DNA from 2 places in the Virgibacillus sp. LDC1 genome. Region 1 is predicted to be linked to the other one. Evidence: predicted binding sites of a transcription regulator. Region 1 holds the regulator's gene; the other holds the start of a gene.
The links. The regulator NrdR, encoded in region 1, represses ribonucleotide reductase genes. The targets are predictions, from matches to a motif close to AACACNATATATNGTGTT.
Positions count from the first base shown of each region.

Region 2: the regulator NrdR is predicted to act here: its motif matches at 5,546-5,563, upstream of OHJ21_RS00220 (anaerobic ribonucleoside triphosphate reductase).

Region 1 is NZ_JAOXLZ010000001.1:3,821,817-3,829,343, reverse strand. Features, by position in the region: gene polA (DNA polymerase I) at 1-1,293, shown strand, start outside; gene mutM (DNA-formamidopyrimidine glycosylase) at 1,439-2,272, shown strand; gene OHJ21_RS17200 (MntP/YtaF family protein) at 2,395-3,135, shown strand; gene coaE (dephospho-CoA kinase) at 3,145-3,744, shown strand; gene OHJ21_RS17190 (lytic transglycosylase domain-containing protein) at 3,741-4,307, shown strand; gene OHJ21_RS17185 (alpha/beta-type small acid-soluble spore protein) at 4,376-4,603, opposite strand; gene nrdR (transcriptional regulator NrdR) at 4,752-5,225, shown strand; tRNA gene OHJ21_RS17175 (tRNA-Ala) at 5,393-5,465, shown strand; gene OHJ21_RS17170 (aldo/keto reductase) at 5,767-6,618, opposite strand; gene OHJ21_RS17165 (MerR family transcriptional regulator) at 6,793-7,242, shown strand.
Region 2 is NZ_JAOXLZ010000001.1:33,542-41,068, reverse strand. Features, by position in the region: gene OHJ21_RS00240 (cysteine desulfurase family protein) at 1-859, opposite strand, end outside; gene cymR (cysteine metabolism transcriptional regulator CymR) at 874-1,293, opposite strand; gene mnmA (tRNA 2-thiouridine(34) synthase MnmA) at 1,593-2,702, shown strand; gene nrdG (anaerobic ribonucleoside-triphosphate reductase activating protein) at 2,777-3,280, opposite strand; gene OHJ21_RS00220 (anaerobic ribonucleoside triphosphate reductase) at 3,277-5,511, opposite strand; gene OHJ21_RS00215 (PCYCGC motif-containing (lipo)protein) at 5,746-6,282, opposite strand; gene OHJ21_RS00210 (replication-associated recombination protein A) at 6,333-7,527, opposite strand, start outside.

The DNA of each region.
Region 1 (7,527 bases):
ATGGCCAGAAAATGTTTGGCCGTATCCGAATTGGTACCTGTTCAGGAGAAGGAGCTGGCTGCCAACGAAATGCTGCCGCTGTTCCATGAGCTGGAGATGCCGCTGTCCCGCATTCTGGCCGATATGGAGAAGCAGGGCATTGCCGTTAATGCGGAGGCTTTGAAGGAGCTGGGTCGCGAGTTTGAAGAACAGATCGAGAAGCTCGTTCATGAGATTTATGAGATTGCCGGGACGGAATTCAATCTCAATTCGCCTAAACAGCTGGGCGAAATTCTGTTTGTGAAACTGGAGCTTCCGGTCATCAAGAAGACCAAAACCGGTTATTCTACCGATGCCGAGGTGCTGGAGAAGCTTGCGCCTTATCACGATATTGTCCGCTTGATTCTGAAGTATCGTACCTTGGCCAAGCTGCAATCCACCTATGTGGAAGGTCTTCTGAAGGAGATTTCATCACAGACTGGTAAAGTGCACACGTACTATCGCCAGACGATTGCCGCAACGGGGCGTCTGAGCAGCCAATACCCGAATTTGCAGAACATTCCGATCCGTCTGGAGGAGGGCCGCAAGCTGCGCAAGGTCTTCGTTCCGTCCGAGCCGGGCTGGAGCATTTTGGCGGCGGACTACTCCCAGATTGAGCTGCGCGTGCTTGCGCATATCTCGGATGATGAGCGGCTGAAGGAAGCCTTCGTCCACGATATGGACATCCACACCAAGACGGCGATGGACGTGTTTGGAGTCGGCGTGGATGAGGTGGACTCCAATATGCGCCGATCCGCGAAGGCGGTTAACTTCGGCATTGTGTATGGAATCAGCGACTATGGCTTGTCCCAGAACCTGAATATTACCCGGAAGGAAGCCGCGGCGTTCATCGACCAGTATTTCGAGGTATTCCAGGGTGTGCGGCGTTATATGGACGTGATCGTCAAGCAGGCGAAGCAAGACGGCTATGTGAAAACATTGCTTGAACGCAGACGCTATCTGCCAGAGATTAACGCCAGCAACTTTAACCTGCGGTCTTTTGCCGAGCGGACGGCGATGAATACGCCGATTCAGGGAACCGCTGCGGACATTATCAAGCTGGCCATGGTCCATATGGACAAGGCGCTGCATGATCGTCAATTGAAGAGCCGCATGCTGCTTCAGGTGCATGATGAATTGGTGTTCGAGGTGCCGGAGGATGAGCTGGAGATCATGAAGGAATTGGTGCCGGACGTGATGAGTCAGGCACTGAAGCTGTCGGTACCGCTGAAATCGGAAGTCAGCTATGGCGAGAACTGGTACGAAGCGAAGTAAAGCTGCACACGGTGCCAGCCGATAGAGGATTGTTTATAGGGATCATGGCGTGAAGAGGGGGGCCATATGCACCATACCTTTCCACAAAACCATGGTCCCGCTCTGTCCCAACTTCCGGTATAATGGGAGATGAGGTGAAGTCATTATGCCGGAATTGCCGGAAGTAGAAACCGTGAAACGAACACTTAACCAATTGATTAAAGGTAAGCATATAGATCATGTATCCGTACATCTGCCGCGGATTATTCAGCGTCCTGACGATATTGAGGCCTTTGCGTTTATGTTGAAGGATCATACCGTGGAAGGCGTAGAGCGCCGCGGGAAATTTTTGCGGATATTGCTGGACGGACTGGTGATCGTGTCGCATCTTCGGATGGAAGGGCGTTACGGGCTGTACCCTGCCGAGGAGCCGGTGGAGAAGCACACCCATGTCATATTCCATTTCTCGGACGGCACGGAGCTGCGCTATAAGGACGTACGCCAATTCGGAACGATGCATCTCTTTGCAACAGGGGAAGAGTTCCAGCATGCTCCGCTTGCCAAGCTGGGGTATGAGCCGCTGGATGATACGTTTACATTCGGAACCTTCAAGGAAGTCATCGGCAGCAAGAAAACGAAGATTAAGGCGGTGCTGCTGAATCAGGCATATGTGGTCGGCATCGGCAATATATATGTCGATGAGGCATTGTTTCGAGCCAAGATTCATCCGGAGCGTAATGCTAACAGCCTGAAGGATGCCGAGCTCAAGCGACTGTATCATGCGATTGTGGATACACTGTCCGAAGCCGTAGACGCGGGTGGATCTTCCATAAAGTCCTATGTCAATGGACAGGGTGAAATGGGGATGTTCCAGCATAGTCATCAGATTTACGGACGGAAGGACAAGCCGTGTCATACATGCGGCGGACCGATTCATAAGATCGTGGTTGGCGGACGGGGGACCCATTTCTGCCCGAAGTGTCAGCCGGTAAAGAAGTAATCCAATAGGCGTGCACCCATTCCTTTCCCTACACATATAATGTGGAACATATGTGGAGCGCATGGAGCTGCTCTTCTTCATGAATGAGCCGCTTGATGTGGAGCTTACGAGGAGGGAAAAGGGTGCTCAGTCATATTTTCTCGTCTGCGCTGCTGGCCATGGCGTTAAGCCTGGACGGATTTGGCGCGGGGGTTACATACGGTCTGCGCAAAACAAGGATACCGCTGCTGTCTGTATTGATCATCTCGCTATGTTCCGGCTTGGTGCTCGGCGCCTCCATGCAGGCAGGCGCGCTGTTGCAGCGGTTCTTATCCCCATCTGTGGCGTCCGTGATCGGAGCCGCCATTTTGATTCTGCTGGGCTTATGGTCTCTATATCAGCAAGTTCGCAGAAAAAATGAGTCTGATGTGCAGCCGGTTTCTAATAGGGATATTTCCCAGTCCCTTATGGAAACGAAGGCGGCTGACTATCAAGTGAAATCACGACGTGAGGTTAACACGGCAGGTCAAGAGCATGTTCAGCGGGCGGTATTCTCTCTTGAGATTCCAAAGATCGGCATTGTTATTCAAATTCTCCGCAGTCCATCAAAAGCGGATCTGGACGACTCCGGCAGCATCTCCCCGTGGGAGGCGATGTGGCTCGGGATCGCGTTATCGCTCGATGCGTTCGGAGCAGGACTTGGCGCTGCCATGCTGGGCTTCTCACCGCTAGGTACGGCAGCTATCGTTTCCTTGTTTAGCGGGATATTCCTGGTGCTGGGCATGAGGGTTGGTTTACGCTTTGCATCCAAGGGCGGCATGCGTTTTATCTCTTATTTGCCTGCTTTTTTGTTAATCGTCATGGGTATAATGAAGCTGTTATGAGGTGAAGTCATGAATATCGGTTTAACCGGAGGAATTGCAACAGGCAAGAGCACCGTGTCCTCTATGTTGACCAAGAAGGGAGCACTTCTCGTCGATGCGGATCTCATCGCCCGGGAAGTCATGCTCCCGGGTCATCCGGTGCTGGGTAAAGTGACCGAACATTTTGGACAAGCGATCCTGTTTGAGGACGGTACGTTGAATCGAAAAAAACTCGGGGAAATGATCTTCCATCATCCCGAGCAGAGAACGGTGTTGAATGAGATCACGCACCCGGCGATCCGGCAGGAAATCCGGGAACGGACGGAAGCATATGAGCGGCAGTATCCCGACCGGCTCGTGGTAGCGGATATTCCGCTGCTGCTTGAGGCAAGGGAGCAGTATTCTTATCTTGACCAGATTGCTGTCGTTTATGTGCCGCGAGAGCTGCAGCTTGAGCGCCTGATGGTGCGCGATGATCTTAACCGGGAAGCGGCAGAAGCGCGTTTAAACAGCCAGATGGATATCGAGGAGAAGAAGCGTCTGGCGGATATCCTCATCGATAACAGCGGAACATTGGCCGAAACACAGCAGCAGGTGGACAACCTGTGGGGCAGGTTGGTTCGGTTATGAAGTGGCTCCGTAAAAAAAGAGTGCTGCTCCTGCTGTTTGTTTCTTTTGTAGCGCTGCTGTTTCTGAGCTCGAACTGGATGACCTTGCTGTATCCGATTCATTATAAGGATGAAATTCGGAAGCATGCCGCTTATTATGAGGTTGATCCATTCCTGGTGGCTTCCATCATACGAGTAGAAACGAACTTCAAGCCGGGCAAGGAGTCCAAGAAAGGCGCGCTGGGCATTATGCAGCTGATGCCGGATACGGCGAACTGGGCGATGGAAATGGCCAAGCTGCCGTCGGTGAACCTGCTGAGCGTGAAGAATGAAGTGGATGCGAATATCCAGCTCGGCACCTGGTATATTCAGAACCTGCACAAGGAAATGGACGGCAATCCGATTGCCGCTATCGCTGCCTATAATGCAGGCCCCGGGAACGTCAAGAATTGGATCAACAAGGGCATGTGGGATGGAACCTACGAGAATGTGAAGAGTATTCCCATCGGGGAAACCCGTCACTATGTACAGCGCGTGATTTATTATTATAATCAATATACGGATGTGTATAAGGACGGCTTTTAATGAAAAAAGAGCGCTGGACAGGCTCTTACATCGAGCCGTCCAACACTCCTTTTTTAAGGAAGAATCAATTATTGACCGGAGAATTGACCAGCCAATTGTTGCTCGGCCAGGGTTACAAGACGCTTTGTGATGTATCCCCCGATCGAACCGTTCTCGTAGGAAGTCATGTTACCTTGGTATCCGTCTTGTGGAATGGAGATACCAAGTTCTTGAGCTACCTCGTACTTCAATTGCTCAAGAGCAGCGTTTGCGCGAGGAACAACCAGGTTGTTGGAGTTGTTGTTGCTTTGTGCCATGTTAAGTTCACCTCCTTGGGTTGGTAAAAGTATTATGTCTCGGGTTTCGCATTTTCATAACATAAAAGAAAAAAGTTTTGCTGGTAAATTTTTCTTTAGCGCCATTAAGGCCAAAAAACGCTGAAACGAAGGAAGTGAAGTTGACTTTATGAAGTGTCCATATTGCAGTTATGCCGGGACGAAAGTGCTTGATTCCAGGCCTGCCAACGAGAATAAATCCATCCGCCGCCGCAGGGAATGCGAGCAGTGCAGCAAGAGATTCACAACCTTTGAGATGGTGGAGGAAACGCCGCTGATCGTCGTGAAGAAGGACGGAAGCCGCGAAGAATTCAGCCGGGAGAAGGTACTCCGCGGTTTGATACGTGCATGCGAGAAGCGTCCGGTATCGGTGGACCAGCTGGATATGATCGTATCGGATGTTGAGAAGGCACTGCGAAATACCGCAGCAGCAGAGGTGGAGAGCCGCCAGATCGGGGAGCTTCTGATGGAACGGTTATATCCGGTCGACGAAGTGGCTTACGTCCGGTTTGCATCCGTGTACCGGCAGTTCAAGGATATCAATATGTTTATGAAGGAACTGAAAAGCCTGCTGTCCAAGGATACGGACGGTCAGGAGCTGTAAGAGCGCCGGGGTTCCGCGTGATCCAGGTGCTCTTCCGGTGCTCCCATCCTCATCATCGATAAGTGACATGATATAGAGAAGTAAAAGGGATACAGCACGTCATCAAAAAATGTGAAAAACATGTTGACATGCCTGCTGATTTTTTATATGATATAGAAGTCGCTTACGGGGCCTTAGCTCAGCTGGGAGAGCGCATCGCTGGCAGCGATGAGGTCAGGGGTTCGATCCCCCTAGGCTCCATATGAAGAAAACCCTTGATGGTACATCAAGGGTTTTTTTGTTTTTTAATGACTTGTTAATTCTTTTCAGAAAAGGTCTTGGGGGCGAATTGGGGACGAAATTGAAAACAATGATGGGTAATCAATTTAAATCATGAAAACAAGCAGCATGGGGGTTCCCGGCGCTGCTTGTTTTATTTTCGCGACCCGATCCTATCCAAGGACAAACAATTTGCAATTCAAGTAAAGAAAGGACAGGGGCGCTCTGTCCTTTCTTTATAGATGAGGATAAACGCGTGATGAGTTTACGGTTCGATCAAGGTTTACAGATCGACTTTCCAGTTGCCCATCATCTTGGCGACTTCCGGATCGCGGTACGATAAGAAAAGACTTTTCCCCGTATCGAGGGTGGAAATTTGTTCGATATCGTCCGCGTTCAACGCAAAGTCGAAAATGTTGAAGTTTTCGACGATCCGCTCTTTTCTCACTGATTTTGGAATGACAACGACTTCACGTTGAACAAGCCAGCGCAGCACGACCTGAGCGACGGACTTGTTGTATTTTTCCGCGATCGAGGTCAGCACTTCGTTGCCAAACATGTTGTTGCGTCCTTCAGCGAGCGGCCCCCACGATTGGTGCTGCACTCCCTGCTCTTTCATAAAAGCGGTGTTCTCGATTTGCTGGTAGAACGGGTGCGTTTCGACCTGGTTGACGGCGGGCACGATTTTGTTATGCACGATGAGGTCCATAAGTCGATCGGGCAGGAAGTTGCTGACACCGATCGCTTTGATTTTGCCTTCGCGGTACAGGTCTTCCATCGCACGCCAAGCGCCGTAGTAATCGCCAAACGGCTGGTGAATAAGGTACAGATCGAGATAGTCGAGCTGCAGCTTCCTCAAGGATTTGGCAAACGCCAGCTTGGCACTCTCGTAGCCGGCATCCTGAACCCAGAGCTTGGTCGTGATGAACAGCTCTTCACGCGGTACGCCGCTGCGCTTGATCGCGCGTCCGACCGCTTCCTCATTCAGATAACCCGCGGCGGTGTCGATTAGGCGGTAACCGGCCATCAGCGCTTCATATACCGCATTCTCGCATTCTTCAGCATCGGGAATTTGGTAGACACCGAAGCCGATGATCGGCATTTTCATTCCGTTGTTCAATGTTACAGTTTGCATTGTAATTCCTCCTATGGTTCAAATGTAAAACGGCAAACGGCCGCGAATCCCGTGAATCGGGCACCTCAGCGGGGCTTCCGCTTTCGGTCGATTTGCATTACAATAAGCCTACTACCTTCGTGTTACACGAAGTCAAGCCGTCTTCAAAAATTTATTTTCCAAGGAGGATTACACATGCATACGGTCAAAGAAGCCGCCCTGATTACGGGACTTACCGAGCACGCCGTGCGCTTTTATACGGATAAAGGCCTGGTGCCAAGCGTACAGCGCAATCAAAACAACATTCGGATGTTCGACGAAGAATCGATCAACTGGCTGCATGGCGTCAAATGCCTCAAGCAATCCGGGATGCCGATTGAAGTCATTAAAACGTACGTCGACCTCTGCCTCGAAGGGGATTCGACCATTCCGCAACGCTACACACTCATAATGGAGCATAAAGAAGCGGCGCTCGTTAAGCTCGAAGAAGCCAAACAGCACATTGCCCATTTGGAACAAAAAACCGTCCTATATCAGGCCATTCTGGAGCACCGCGCTCCAGACACGACCAATCCCGGCAACTGGGACAAAATTCAGCATATGCATGGTGACGTATTTTACTCGCCTTCGGTTCGGAAGGCGTGAGAGATATTCGTCCGCACATCAACCGCATCGAAGAAAATCTTCGGTTTTAAACTCCTGATTGGCTTGGCAATGAACAAGATCCGCGTCACGCTAGATTGAACTATCGGGTACGACAGTATTATGGTTGATGATACGCATCCCCGTGCTGTCTGTAACGGCAAGTATTAGGACCTCCTTTTGCGGAGGGCCCCTTTTTCCTCAATTTGTTCAATTCACATCTGCCAATACTACCCAAATCATTGATTAAGTTACAAATATGTGCGTAATTACATTTCCGGGTTCTTT
Region 2 (7,527 bases), 3.8 Mb from region 1:
TGATCACAAAAGCATCCTCGCCAATCTCCTGACGAAGCCCTTCAAGCAGCGTCGATCTCAGCTCACGATAATGCTGGATCCGCGCTTCCATATTCTTAACGGTCCATTCCACTGCTGCTGTAAAACCGGCGATTCCAGCCATATTCTCTGTTCCGGCACGACGTTTCTTCTCCTGCAGCCCTCCGAACAGACGTGGAGATACGCTGAGTCCTCTGCGGACAACCAAGGCACCGACGCCTTGGGGCCCGTTGATTTTGTGGGCGGAAAAACTCCACATATCCACCGGCAGCTCGCGGCAGTTGATCGGTTCCGATCCCAATGCCTGAACAGCATCGGTATGGAATACGATGTCCCGGCTGCGGCAGAGCTCGCCGATTTCGAAAATCGGCTGAACGGTGCCTACTTCATTGTTGCCATACATGATGGTGACCAGCACCGTGTTGTCCTGAATCGCGCCCGCAATGTCCTCCACAGAGACACGCCCAGTAGAGTCGACGGGGACATAGGTAACCTCGCAGCCCCGCCGTTCCAGCTCATGACATGTATGAAGCACCGCATGGTGTTCAACCGCCGACGTAATCACATGCTTGCCCTTCACGCCAAGCGATTCCAGCAATCCAAATATAGCCAGATTATCGCTCTCGGTTCCGCCTGCGGTGAACACCAGCTCGTCCGATTGGCATCCTAAAAGGGACGCAATTCGATCACGCGCCCCGTTCACGATCTTCTTCGCTTCCCGTCCAAAAGCGTGAACGCTTGAAGCATTGCCGTATTGGCTTGTCATCACATTCATCATCCGCTCGGCAACCTCCGGATGTACCGGGGTTGAGGCGGCATGATCCAAATATACTGATCTCATATCCGTCGTCACCCTTAAATGTAGAACATATAGTTGTCTGCAGCAGACTGTTCCTGATAGTTGATCAGATAGTCCAGCGTCGTGGAATCCAGCACTTCAGCGATGCTGTCGCGGATACGAAGCCATAGATCCCGCTTCGCCGGATCGTCCTCTTCCGTGAAATCCACAGGGGATATCGGTCCTTCCAGCACGCGGATGACATCTCCAGCCGTTATGGATGCCGGATCACGGGAAAGGATATATCCTCCGTATGCGCCGCGGATGCTTTTGACCAGACCCGCATTCCGCAGCGGTGCGATCAGCTGCTCAAGATAATGTTCCGACAGCTGGTTCTTCTCAGCAATGCTCTTCAGCGAAGTCGGCCCTTCCCCAAACCTGGCGGCCAGCTCCATCATAATCGTTAATCCGTATCTTCCTTTTGTTGATATCTTCAAAGGTGACACCTCTTTCGGCAATTTGTATATTATGTCCATCCTGTACATGAATTGTAGGTGGCGGGTGAGCGACAAATACGGCGTAATCCACACGTGAAGCGGCTTATCCTGTGTTTTTCTCCGTATTCCGATCATTACCCTCAGCTTATGGTAACATATCCTGAACCTCAATGGGTAATATTCCAATCGGAAACCTGAAAAATGTTCACCCTGAGTGGACAAAATGAAACGTGTGAACCTTGTTCCAATATGTTAAAATACCTCCATGGGCACAATTCAATATGAAAATGGTGATAACGATGTCAAAAGAAAAACATAACACTCGTATCGTTGTCGGCATGTCGGGAGGAGTCGACTCCTCCGTAACAGCGCTCCTGCTCAAACAGCAGGGCTATGAAGTGATCGGCATCTTTATGAAAAACTGGGATGATACCGATGAGCTTGGCTACTGCACAGCTGAAGCGGACGCTGAAGACGTGCGCCGCGTGTGCGAGCAGCTCGACATTCCCTACTATACCGTCAATTTCGAGAAGGAATACTTTGATAAAGTATTTTCCTATTTCCTCGATGAATATAAAGCCGGGAGAACGCCGAACCCCGATGTCATGTGCAACCGTGAAATCAAATTCGGCGAATTTCTGAACAAGGCCATGGATCTGGGAGCCGACTACGTGGCTACCGGCCATTACGCCCGCGTCATCGAGGAAGACGGACAGTACCGGTTACTGCGCGGCGTCGACAGCAACAAGGATCAAACCTACTTCCTCAATGCGCTGAGCCAAGAGCAGCTCTCCAAGGCGATGTTCCCAATTGGGCATCTGCCGAAACCGGAGGTTCGCCGACTCGCTGAGGAAGCCGGACTGTACACCGCCAAGAAAAAAGACAGCACCGGCGTTTGCTTCATCGGCGAACGGAATTTCAAAGAATTTCTTGGACAATACCTCCCCGCCCAATCCGGCGATATGGTGGACATTGTCACCGGCGAAGTGAAGGGCCGTCATGATGGTTTGATGTACTACACGCTGGGACAACGCCAAGGTCTCGGAATCGGCGGATCAGGCTCCGGAGAGCCTTGGTTTGTTGCCGACAAAGATTTAACTAACAATATTCTGTACGTTGTTCAAGGCGATCATCCGAGTTTGTATTCAACCGGACTCGTTGCCTCCGGAATCAACTGGATTGCAGGACAAGACGCTATGCCCAAAGACGCCTACACCTGCACCGCGAAATTCCGCTACCGTCAGCCGGATCAGGAAGTTACGATAACTCCGCGCGAAGACGGAACCGTTCATGTCGCTTTTGCGAAGCCGCAAAAAGCAATCACGCCGGGACAAGCCGTTGTCTTCTACCAAGGGGACGACTGCCTTGGCGGAGGAACGATCGAAACGGCGGATAAAGTTCCATATTAATCCGCTGGCCTGAACGAAAAGAGCACACACTTAACACGGAGGAATCCGTAAAGTGTGTGCTCTTTTTTTACCTGCTAGCGAAGAACATATTCTACCGTTTCTCCCCGTTCTAGGCTGACGGCTACGTCAATGAAACGCTGATTGGAGCTGCCTCGAAAGGGAAGCGAGACATCCCTTAACTCCAGCTGGAATTTGCCATCCACGATTACATCGCACTGCATCGCCAATTCGCGCAGCTTCGGCTGCCTCAGCAGCGCTTCAAAGGTGAAGCCCGTGTAGGCCCATACACTTTTCCCGGGACAGAGGGTTCTGAGCTTGCGTACAAATACCGTGCATTCCTCCGGCGAGAAGAACGGGTCTCCACCGCATAAGGTCACGCCATCCAGCAAGGGGTTGTCGATGATATCCTGCAGGATGGACGCGGACAACTCTTCTGTAAACGGCTCCCCCGCTTCAAAGTCCCAGGAATCTGTATTAAAACATCCGGCGCACGCATGACGGCAGCCGCTCACGAATAGAACTGCCCGAAGTCCCGGACCTTCATTGATGCTCTCGGGAATGTATCCGCACACATTCACAGATGCTTCACCCGATCCCTGACCTCAGCCTGCTTGGCCGAATTGAAGCGCTCGGTATAATTGCCCGTTAAGTATCCCGTCACTCTCCGCAGCCGCTGGAAGTTTCCATCCGCCTCCAAGGCGCCGCATCCAGGGCAAGCACTTCCGATAATCCCTTCGTAGTTGCATGCCGGACAACGGTCGACGGGATGGTTTACAGAGAAATATCCAATGTTCTGCTTCAGCGCAAACTTCACGATGTCCTGAAAAGCAGCCGTATTCTGCCTTGCGTTGCCGTCCAGCTCCACATACGAAATCGCTCCTGCATTACACAGCTCATGGAAAGGAGCTTCGGAACGGATTTTGCGGTACGCGGCCATCGGATAGTACACCGGAATATGAAACGAGTTCGTATAATATTCGCGGTCTGTCACACCCTCGATCACCCCGAAGGTTTGCCGGTCCAGCTTCGTGAATTTTCCGGACAACCCTTCTGCCGGCGTGGCAAACAACGTGATGTTCAGGTTATATCTTTCACTGGCTGCATCGCAAAACTGGCGCATATGCCGGATGATCTCAATTCCCAGAACGCGACTGTTCTCATCCTCTCCGTGATGCAGTCCGGTCAACGCCTTCAGGCATTCGGCCAGCCCGATAAATCCAAGCGCCAGGGTACCGTGCTTAATCAGTTCGCGTACCTTGTCCTCCGGGGCCAGGGTTTCGCCGCCTTCCCACACGCCTTCCCGCATCATAAAATCCGACGCTTTGGCCGGTTGGTCGGCCTGCAGCTCGTAACGGTGAATCAAACCCTCTACCGCAATGGTCATATACTGATCCAGCTGCTCATAGAAGAGATTCAGGTCAGGCATATCCCGTTTCCCTTCGATGATGCCATGCTCAATGCCGAGACGAACCAGATTGATCGTATTAAAGGATAAGTTGCCTTTGCCGCTCAGGCGGTTTCGCCCGAACCGGTCTGAAATTGTCCGTGTCCGGCAGCCCATGGTGGCAATAATCGTGTCTGGCTCGTCCGGGTTATAGTAGACCAGATTAAACGACGCATCCACATTGACAAAATTCGGGTAGAGCCTGCGGCTGGAGCACTCAACGGCTTTCAGGAACAGATCGTAATTGGGCTCCCCTTGCGCCTGGTTAACCCCTTGCTTGCACTGAAAAATATGCTGCGGAAATATCGGCGTCTCGCCGCCGCCGAGCCCTTTCATCGTGGCATCCAGCAAAGCGTGGGATACCAGCCTACCTTCGGTTGACGTGCACATGCCGTAGTTCAGCGATGTAAAGGGAATTTGCCCGCCGGCCCGGCTGCTCATCGTGTTTAAATTATGGATCAGGGATTCCGCAGCCTGCTTTACTTCATTTACCGTTTCGTTATATGCGTAGTGATATATTGTCGGGTACATGTCCTTCAGTAGCCCATTGTCTATGTATATTTCGTTATCCTGAAGAGCTCGTTCATATGACCAATCCTCTCCATGCTCCGCTTCCCCGAAGTAGGCAAGCCCTTTGCGGAAATGCCGACGAAACGATTTGCCGACATACGGCGCCAGATCCCAATCGATTTTATTTCCGGACACGCCGCCGAATTGACTGTTCTGCTGGGATTGAAAGATGATGGCCACCAGCGCCATCGCGGTCATGATGCTCTGCGGCGGCCTGACCGATCCGTTACCGGTATTGAAGCCCTTGGCCAATAGACGGTCAAATGGGATGAAAATGCAGTTCGTCGTTCCGAGTGCATACTGGTCCAGGTCGTGCACGTACACATAGCCATCCCTCACCGCTCTCATGAGTTCTCCAGGCAGGATGAATTTGCTTGCCATCCATTTGGCGTACTCGGAGCCGATCCGACTCATTTTTCCACTGAAGGATTCTCCGTTCAGATTTGCATTCTCCCGGAGCAGATCCAGATTCGTTACCCCAATCACATCCCTGCTGATCTTGTAGAGTTCTCCCCGCCGCATCCGCTCCAGATCACGGGTTTCCCTGTAATGTTGATAAGCTGACGCCACCTTTGCGTATCCTGTACTTTGCAAATGCTCGACAACGATATCCTGAATTTCCTCCACGCTCACCTGTTCCATACCCGCGGTGGCATGAGCAACCTCATCCCCAATCCGCAAGGAGGCTTCCTTGCGGGAAGCACCCTCAACCGCAATAAATGCTTTATCCACCGCCTCCACGATCCGGCTTATCTCAAAATTCACCAGGCATCCGTCTCTCTTCATAACTTTCATGAATATAATCAACTCCTCGTCTACATCTCATCAACATACTATATATAGTTTTATTTTATTAATTTACATCCATATATAGTTTAATGCTGTGAGATAGATCACGCTTATTAATCCGAGAAACGGATCAGGCGATTCCTGAAAACATCCAAGAAGGGCCTGATACCCAACAGCAAAAAGGCACTCGAGCGATCATATCGATCACATCGGGTGCCTCTTGGTTTAGCTGCAGTAGGATTAACTTTCGGCAGGCGGCATCGGGGTTGGTGTCGGCTTAGCATAACCTGTGCTGTATTTTTCGTCGATTGCGATCCGAATCTCCATCAGACTCTTGCCCTCGCTGCTCATTTTGGCAGATTCCACGGCAATGTCCAAGCAAACCCCGCAGCGGGTGCCATGATCGTCCCACACCACGCTGCCGTCCTCCTGAATCTCATCAATAAAACAGTTCAGGTTGCTCTCATGACCGGCACTGTCCCCGCAGCCGCAATAACAAGGAATATATTTCAGGACATCACTCACCTGGGCGGATAATGCATAGATCGTTTGGAGCTCGCTGGTCTGGCTCTTCAAAAAGGCAGGCAGCTCGTCTATCGAGGCCGTCGCCTCCTGGATATCCCCATTGGACAGCTGGGTCTGATGCCCATGCTCATGCACGGCCTCGGCCTGTCCATTGGAGACCTGTTCCGAAGCGCTTTTTCCCGAGCAGCCGCTCAGCACCATGCCGACGGACAGCAGCAGGATGGCAAACCGTTGTTTCCCTGTTTTCATCATTCATTTCCCCCATTTGCGCGGCCGTAGTTACCATTCATGTTAATACGACCCTATTCTTCGCGTCGTAATCGCTGATTATGTGCGATCTTGGCTTCGTTCCCCTGCTCCGTCGCCTGATAGAACACCCGGCGGGAGAGCTCCTTCGGCAAATATTCCTGCTTGACGTAATGGCCCGGATAATCGTGCGGATACTTATAGCCGACATGTCCCAGCTTCACCGCCCCCGAGTAATGCGCATCACGCAGATGAAGCGGAACCTCTGCCGATTTCACTTCATCCATGGCGGACATCGCCCGGGATATGGCTGACACAACGCCATCGGATTTCGGGCTCTCCACCGCAAACAGGATGGCCTGGGCAATGTTAAGCTTGGCTTCCGGCCACCCGTTGTTCCGGTAGGCATCAAGTGCACTCACCGCCTGCACCATCGCTTGCGGATTGGCAAGTCCGATATCCTCGCTGCTGGCAGCAATCAAACGGCGGATGAACACCATCGGGTCCATCCCCAGCTTTTCGACCGCATACAAGAACCAGAACAAGGCCGCATCGCTGGAACCTCGAATGCTCTTATGAAAGGCGGATAGCACGTCATACTGCGTGGACTCGTCCGCCTTGACGAGCGGCTTGCGGATCGATTCCTCGGCCACTTCGAGCGTAATATGAACCGTACCGCCTGCATCAGGCGGGGTCGTCATCGCCGCCAGCTCAAGCGCATTCAGTGCACGCCGGATATCCCCGTTCGCCATGGTTGCAATATGCTCCAATGCTTCCTCATCGGCCTGGAGATCCATGAAGCCAAGACCTTTATCTGGGTCGGATAGCGCGCGCAACATGGCGATCATGGAATGGTTCTTAGTCAGCGGCTCAAGCTGGAACAAGGTTGAACGGCTCATCAAGGCCCCATTTACGTAATGAAAGGGGTTCTCTGTCGTCGCGCCGATAAATATAATCGTCCCGTTCTCCACGGCAGGCAGCAGCGCGTCCTGTCTTGAGCTGTTAAAGCGGTGAACCTCATCCAGAAACAGGATCGTTTTGGTGCCGTACAGGCTGCGGTTGCTTTGGGCTTGCTCGATGACTTCCCTCACGTCCTTAACCGAGGCTTCCACCGCATTCAGCCGAACGAAGTACCCCTTCGTTTGCTGTGAGATAATATGGGCCAGCGTTGTTTTGCCGCATCCCGGCGGCCCGTACAATAAAATGGAAGAAACCTGGTCTGCCTCTATGGCCCGTCTAAGCAGCTTGCCC